3 regions of the Cupriavidus sp. 94F1 genome follow, and region 1 is predicted to be linked to each of the others. Evidence: predicted binding sites of a transcription regulator. Region 1 holds the regulator's gene; each other region holds the start of a gene.

Region 1 (2,266 bases):
GGCCCGCGCACGCTGCACCACGTGCACGGCGGCCAGAGAGGCGAGCCGCTCGATCCAGTCGGAACGCATCACGCGTCCACGCAACAGCCACACACCGGTGAGTACCAGCATCATGCTGCCCCCGGCATAAAGCCATCGCTGCAATGGCAGATACTCCTGCCGCCACGCCGTCGCACCGACAGCACCCATCACCGCACCCAGCAGCATGTATGTCGTGATGCGGCCTGCATGCATGATGCACAGCGCAGTCCACCACTGACGAGCGGTACGGTGTATGACAATTGCCACATCGCGGTGCTGTTTCTGCTCCGCGGCAATAGCAATTCCTCCACACATGGCCGCGCAATGCATGCCACCGAGCAATGCCATCAGAAAAACGCTTAAAAGCACACCAAAAGGCAACTGTTCCTCGCTTCTGCGTCACATGACGCTGTAAAATGCCTGCATCGCGCCCTCGCTGCAAGCGCATTCATAACGAGCACTTCAATTGTTGACTTCCATTCCCGTCACCGAGATGTCGCCCCGTTGCTCAACGTGTGCCATGGGCCAGCTTTGCCTGCCCGTGGGCATGTCGCAACAAGACCTGGCGAAGATGGACACGCTCGTGCAGGAACGCGTGCGTGTTCACAAGGGCGAAACGCTTTACCGCATGGGCGAACCGCTCAATGCGGTCTACGCCATTCGCTTTGGCACACTGAAGACGCACGTCACGATGGAAGACGGGCGCACACAGATCACGGGCTTCCATCTGCCCGGTGAAGTCATCGGCCTCGATGGCCTCAGCGAGATGCAGCACGCCTCCGACGCCACCGCGCTGGAAGACGCCGAAGTCTGCGTCGTACGCTACGACGACCTGCAATCGCTGTCGAGCATCCTTCCCTCGCTGCAAGGCCAGTTCCTGCGCCTGATGAGCAAGGAAATCTCGCAGGACCAGGTCATGCTGATCACGCTCGGATCGATGCGCGCCGAAGAACGTTTGGCTGCGTTTCTCGTCAACATGTCCGAGCGTCTGTCGGCGCGCGGTTATTCGTCCACCGAGTTCGTGCTGCGCATGAGCCGCGAGGAAATCGGCAGCTACCTGGGCCTGAAACTCGAGACCGTCAGCCGCCTGTTCTCGCGCTTTGCCGAAGCAGGCCTGATCCAGATTCGTCAGCGACATGTGAAGCTCGTCGATATGGCAGGCATCAAGCAGGTGTACAGCCGGTCCTGCTGAAAGCCAGGGCCACGCATCACGACAAAGGCCGCGCCGGAGCCATCCAGCGCGTCCTTTCTGTTTGCAGCGCCTGTTCTGCATTGCTATTCGAGTTCATCGGTGTCGCTGAGCTTCACCGGCATCGTGTACAGCGTGAGCCCGCTGGACAACGCGCAGAACAACCACGCGACCAGGAAGCCAACGGTGTAGATCGCCTGCCGGGAAGCTTCTACCGGTTGTCCGAAGAAGCTGAGGTCTCCGGGATCCACCACCGAGAACACCACCGCCGTGGCCGCACCGCCCATCAGAAACGCCGGCCATAGCACCCACATCAGCCAGCGCAGTCTCATGGGCGCCTCGCAGCGGGTTCAGCGCGATCGGCACCGGCCTTCTCGACCACTAGTCCGTGGCGCGTGGCATCGTTCACCGGCACATCGGCATGGGTGTTTGCCAGCCAGATCGTGATACCGCAAGCGACCATCGCCAGCAGCGGACCACTCATCAAAATCCAGGGCCATGGCTCCCTGTACCAGGGCTTTGCGGGGTGTTGGGTCATTGCGCTCTCCTATTGGCATTCGTCCCGGCTCACCATCCGTGACAGCATCACAGATCGCGAGGCACGATGAAACTCGTGCTTTGCCGGATATCCACTTTCCGATCGGTTTCGGTCTCGGCGGTGACCGTCACCTCGATCTTGTGCGTACCCTGCTTCGCATCGTCGATCGGCACACGAATCCGGATCGGCAGCAGCCGGTTCGACGTGGGCGACAGCGATTCCGCGCCATGGTCGTACTCCACGACCATGCCCTGCAACGCGTCGCTCTGCGCCTGCACGTGAAACTTCATCGGCGCCTCGGTGGCGTTGATCAGTTGCAGCCGGTACACGTTTTCGATCCAGCGCCCTTCCACTTCGCGCCCGAGCGCGCCACGATCGCGAATGATGTCGACCTTGAGCGGCGCGCGCATGGCCAGCGATGTGACGAAGCCTGCCGTCAAGGCGAGCCAGATCGCCGTGTAGACAATCGTGCGCGGACGCATCAGCCGCTTGCGGGCGTCCGATGCCGACAGCTTCTT
Region 2 (2,266 bases), on a different contig from region 1:
GCGCTATCTGGACCAGCGTATCCACTACTACCTGACCCGCGATAAGGCGCAAGTCGACGACATCGAGGCCGCGACGGCGCAGATCGAAGACGAGATGTGGAAGCGGGTGCGTGACGGCGCCCGTACGGCGCCGAATCCGATCACGGCGCTGGCGGTGGCCGGCATGAACGACGTGATCAATTCGCAGGGCTATACGGAAGCGGCCTGGCGCAATCACATACCGCTGGCGGCCTGGGGGCTGATGATCATCATCGCCTTCTGCAGCAGCCTGATGCAGGGCTACGGCGCGCGCACCGAGAGCACCAAGATCGTTCTCCTGCTGGTGGTGCCGCTGACCGTGTCGTTGTCGCTGGCGCTGATCGCCGACATTGACAGCCCCCGGGGCGGGCTTATCCGGGTCATGCCGCAGAATCTGCTCAGCCTGCAGGTATCGTTGAAACGCTAGCCCGGATCGTCGCCGCTGGGCGAGCCGGGCCGGGGGGACACATCAATGCACGGTCTCGCCGCGAATCAGCAGGACTGGCTTGCTGGACTTCGAAATCACGCCTTCCGACACGCTGCCCATGATCACGCGCCGCATGCCACGCCGGCCATGGGTGCCCATGATGATCAGATCGGCCGGCCAATGATAGGCGCATTTGACGATGGTCCCGGAGATATTGCCGGGGGACACTGGCTTTTCGGCCAGTTCGGTCAGGCAGCGGACATTGGCATTCTCGAAGCGCCGCGCAGCGGTAGCCAGGGCCTTCTGGCCCACGTCAATCATGCCGCCCACGATCTGGCTGGGGTCAATATGGGCGTACTCGAAGAACAGTTCGCTGTCGTCCACCACGAACAGCACTTTGACTTCGGCCGACAGTTGCTTCGCCAGCCCCACTGCCTGCGAAATGGCCAGTTCCGACGATGGGCCGCCGTCCACTGCCACGAGAATCCGTTCGTACATCGATCCACCTCCGCATTGACGTTGTCGCTGTAGACAGCATAGTTCGCGGCGTGGCTTGTTAATTGACCTGTGTCAAACGCTAGTCAATAGCAGAAACTTTGTTTTCAGATGTACCAAGGGAGGGATACGTCACGATGTTCGGATACGATACGCAAAGGACAAACGCTATCGACCTTCATACGATGACTGTTGCCCCTGCAGCCATGCCAGCCTCGACGGCGACCGCCACGGCCGTTTGTTTGCGGCGCCTTTCGCACATTGCCGCGCGGTTTTCCGCGCCTGTCCCCGCTCGCATTGCATGCCTTGCCAGTGCCGGCACGGCCTGGCTGCTGTGCAGTGCTTCGCCGACGTGGGCCCAGCCGCCGCAGGGCCTGCTCTGGTTTGCCGATGGGCGCCCCTCGCAGGCGGCGCAAGCCGCGGTCAAGGCATTGAATGGGGCCAGTACCGATGGGCTGGAGCCGCGCGACTACGACGCCGATGGCCTGCAGCGCGCATTGGCGCAGCTGGTCGATGCCCCGACGCCAGCATCGGACGCGGCGCAACGCTTTGACGGTGCCCTGACGGGTGCCATGAAGCGATATCTGACCGATCTGCATCGGGGTCGCGTCGATCCGCGCAAGGTCCACGCGAATTTCTCGCTCGGCAATCTGCCCCCGTTCGATCCGGAAAGCTACTTGCGCAACGCCATGGAGGCCAACCGGCTGGCCGACGCGATGCGCGAAGCCGCCCCGTCGTTCCCGCTCTACGGCACGCTGCGCGACGCGCTGGCGAAGTATCGCAGGCTCGCCGCCGAGCCGTTCTGGAAGACGCCCCTGCCCGCCGTTGCCGGCGGCAAGCTGACGCCCGGACAGTCCTACGCCGGCCTGCCGCAACTGGCACAACGGCTGCAAGCCCTGGGCGACCTGTCACCAGACACGCCGGTACCACAGCGTTACGAAGGCGCGCTGGTCGATGCCGTCAAGGCGTTCCAGACGCGCCACGCGCTCGATGCCGATGGCGTGATCGGCGCGGGCACGCTGGCCCAGCTCAACGTCACGCCGGCCGCGCGCGTCGACCAGATCGTGCTGACGATGGAGCGCCTGCGCTGGACGCCGCTGGCAGAAGGCCCGCGCATGATCGTGGTCAACGTTCCCGAATTCGTGCTGCGCGCCTACGACTACGACGAAGGCAAGCTGGACATCAGGCTGGAGATGAAGGTCATCGTGGGCAAGGCGCTCGATACGCGCACGCCGCTGTTCAAGGAGGACATGCGCTATATCGAGTTCAGCCCCTACTGGAACGTGCCGTCGTCGATCGCGCGCAAGGAGGTCATCCCGAAATCCC
Region 3 (2,266 bases), on a different contig from region 1:
GAGGATGGGCTCGTGCAGCGGGATGGATTCCCACGACAGGCGGCCAAAGATCATGTTGGCGAGTTCTGAACGCTCGGGCATGGTTGTCACCTGGGCCTGTATTGACCAATGCTGGCCAATGATGATTGGCGAAATCTGATTCGTGAAGGGGTGGAACCGGGTTGCGCCTCAGCGCAACACCTGCCTGCCGTCATTGAGCGCGGCATCTGGCGCGAACACCGGCGCCACGTCCGGTGTGTTGCTCGCGGTGCAGATTTCCGCGGTCGGATCGAACCTGGCACGGTTGCGGTTCTGGTTCTGTGCCATGGTGTCCGCCATGCATGTCCCGCCCTCCACGCAGCGGTTCAGGATCAGCTTGTAGAGGTTGGGGTCGACACTGGCATAGCGTTGCACCGGGTCGCTCTCGCTGGGCTTGGCCAGCTTCAGATAGGTGTCCTTCGACAGCGGCGTGCCCGACGATTTCGCCTGCTGCACCCAGCGGTCGAAATCCTCGTTGGACATGCCGTGGAACTTGAAGCGCATGTGCGAGAAGCCCGCCCCGCTGTAGTTGGCCGACATGCCTTCGTAGACGCCGGCCTTGTTGATCACCGCATGCAACTGGGTCTGCATGCCCGGCATCGCGTAGACCATGCCGGCCAGCGATGGCACGAAGAACGTGTTCATGACCGAGGTGGCGGTGATCCGGAACGCAATGGGCCGGTCAACCGGCGCGGCCAGTTCGTTGACCGTGGCAATGCCTTGCTCGGGATACAGGAACAGCCATTTCCAGTCCATCGCCACCACTTCCACGGTGAGCGGCTTGACGTCGGCCGCCACCGGGCGGCGCTCGTCGAGGCGGGTCAGCGGACGGTAGGGATCAAGCTGGTGGGTGCTGACCCAGGTGACCGCGCCCAGCGCGATGATGATCAGCAGCGGCGCGGCCCAGATGGCCAGTTCCAGCACGGTGGAATGATCCCACTCGGGGTTGTAGGGCGCGTCCTTGGCGCTTTCGCGATATCGCCACGCAAACAGCAAGGTCAGGCATATCACCGGCACGATGATCAGCAGCATCAGGCAGGTGGCGATGATGATCAGGTCACGCTGCCGCACCGCCATGTCGCCGGAGGGCGACAACAGCACGGCGTTGCTACATCCCGCAAGGCCCAGCAGCATGGCGATTGCGGCACTTCGCAAAAGCATCTTTCCCGTCACACGAAACGTCGGCACTGCAGCTTCGAAGCGTGGCATGGTGTTGGAAGTGGCGTTTGATTAACGTCGACGGCTGACAGACGCCGCAATCTTTCGATTTCCAATGGCAGTTTAGGCGCTATTCTTGTTACTGCGGGACTTTAAGTGCAGTACGACATTCCTTCCGCACTCGATGGAGACTCCACGATGGCCAGTCTGTCCCACCAGCACCGCGCGTCGCCGACTGCACCTCCGGCGCCCGGCCACCATGACGTGGCACCTGCCGAAATCGCCACAGGCGTGGTGATTGGCCGCGCTTCCGAGTACTTCGATTTCTTCACCTACGGCATCGCCTCGGTCCTGGTTTTTCCCACGGTCTACTTTCCGTTTGCCAGCGAACTGGCCGGGCTGCTCTACAGCTTTGCCATCTTCTCGTTCGCGTTTGTCGGACGCCCGTTTGGAACGGCGCTGTTCATGCGCGTGCAGCGGCGCTGGGGGCGCGGCGTCAAGCTGACGGCGTCGCTGTTCCTGCTGGGCACGGCCACGGTGGGCATCGCATTCCTGCCCGCGTACGCGTCGATTGGCAGTACTGCCATCTATCTGCTGGCGCTGTTCCGCTTCCTGCAAGGCATTGCGTTCGGCGGTTCGTGGGACGGCCTGCCCTCGCTGCTGGCGCTCAACGCGCCCGAGAACAAGCGGGGCTGGTATGCGATGGTGGGGCAACTCGGCGCGCCGACCGGGTTCCTGGTGGCGGGCGGGCTGTTCCTGTTCCTCTATGTCAGCCTGACCCCGCCCGAATTCATCGACTGGGGCTGGCGCTATCCGTTCTACGTGGCGTTCGCCATCAACGTGGTGGCGCTGTTCGCGCGGCTGCGGCTGGTGGTCACGCACGAGTACACGCGGCTGCTGGAGGAAGACGAACTGGAGCCCATCAGCACGCTGCAGATGGTGAACGCGCAGGGCTTCAACATCTTCCTCGGTGCGTTTGCGTCGCTGGCCAGCTATGCACTGTTCCACCTGGTCACGGTGTTTCCGCTGTCCTGGGTCAGCCTGCACAAGACGCAGGCGATCAGCGACGTGCTGGCGATCCAGATCGTCG

The links. Region 1 encodes FNR, which switches genes on or off when oxygen is low (the NO sensors DNR and NnrR bind a similar motif). Its sites were predicted from a motif close to TTGATNNNNATCAA; they were not measured.
Region 2: AC3FJ6_RS18620 (universal stress protein) is a predicted target of FNR. The motif match lies at 1,006-1,019, and genes of this name have one in related genera.
Region 3: cyoA (ubiquinol oxidase subunit II) is a predicted target of FNR. The motif match lies at 1,245-1,258, and genes of this name have one in related genera.

The regions. Positions count from the first base shown of each region.
Region 1 is NZ_JBYOJT010000001.1:106,337-108,602, forward strand. It holds gene AC3FJ6_RS00475 (sulfite exporter TauE/SafE family protein) at 1-402, opposite strand, end outside; gene fnr (fumarate/nitrate reduction transcriptional regulator Fnr) at 488-1,213, shown strand; gene AC3FJ6_RS00485 (hypothetical protein) at 1,297-1,542, opposite strand; gene AC3FJ6_RS00490 (hypothetical protein) at 1,539-1,748, opposite strand; gene ccoG (cytochrome c oxidase accessory protein CcoG) at 1,796-2,266, opposite strand, start outside.
Region 2 is NZ_JBYOJT010000007.1:47,395-49,660, reverse strand. It holds gene AC3FJ6_RS18625 (bestrophin-like domain) at 1-445, shown strand, start outside; gene AC3FJ6_RS18620 (universal stress protein) at 488-943, opposite strand; gene AC3FJ6_RS18615 (L,D-transpeptidase family protein) at 1,147-2,266, shown strand, end outside.
Region 3 is NZ_JBYOJT010000012.1:44,561-46,826, forward strand. It holds gene cyoB (cytochrome o ubiquinol oxidase subunit I) at 1-81, opposite strand, end outside; gene cyoA (ubiquinol oxidase subunit II) at 169-1,227, opposite strand; gene AC3FJ6_RS23010 (MFS transporter) at 1,375-2,266, shown strand, end outside.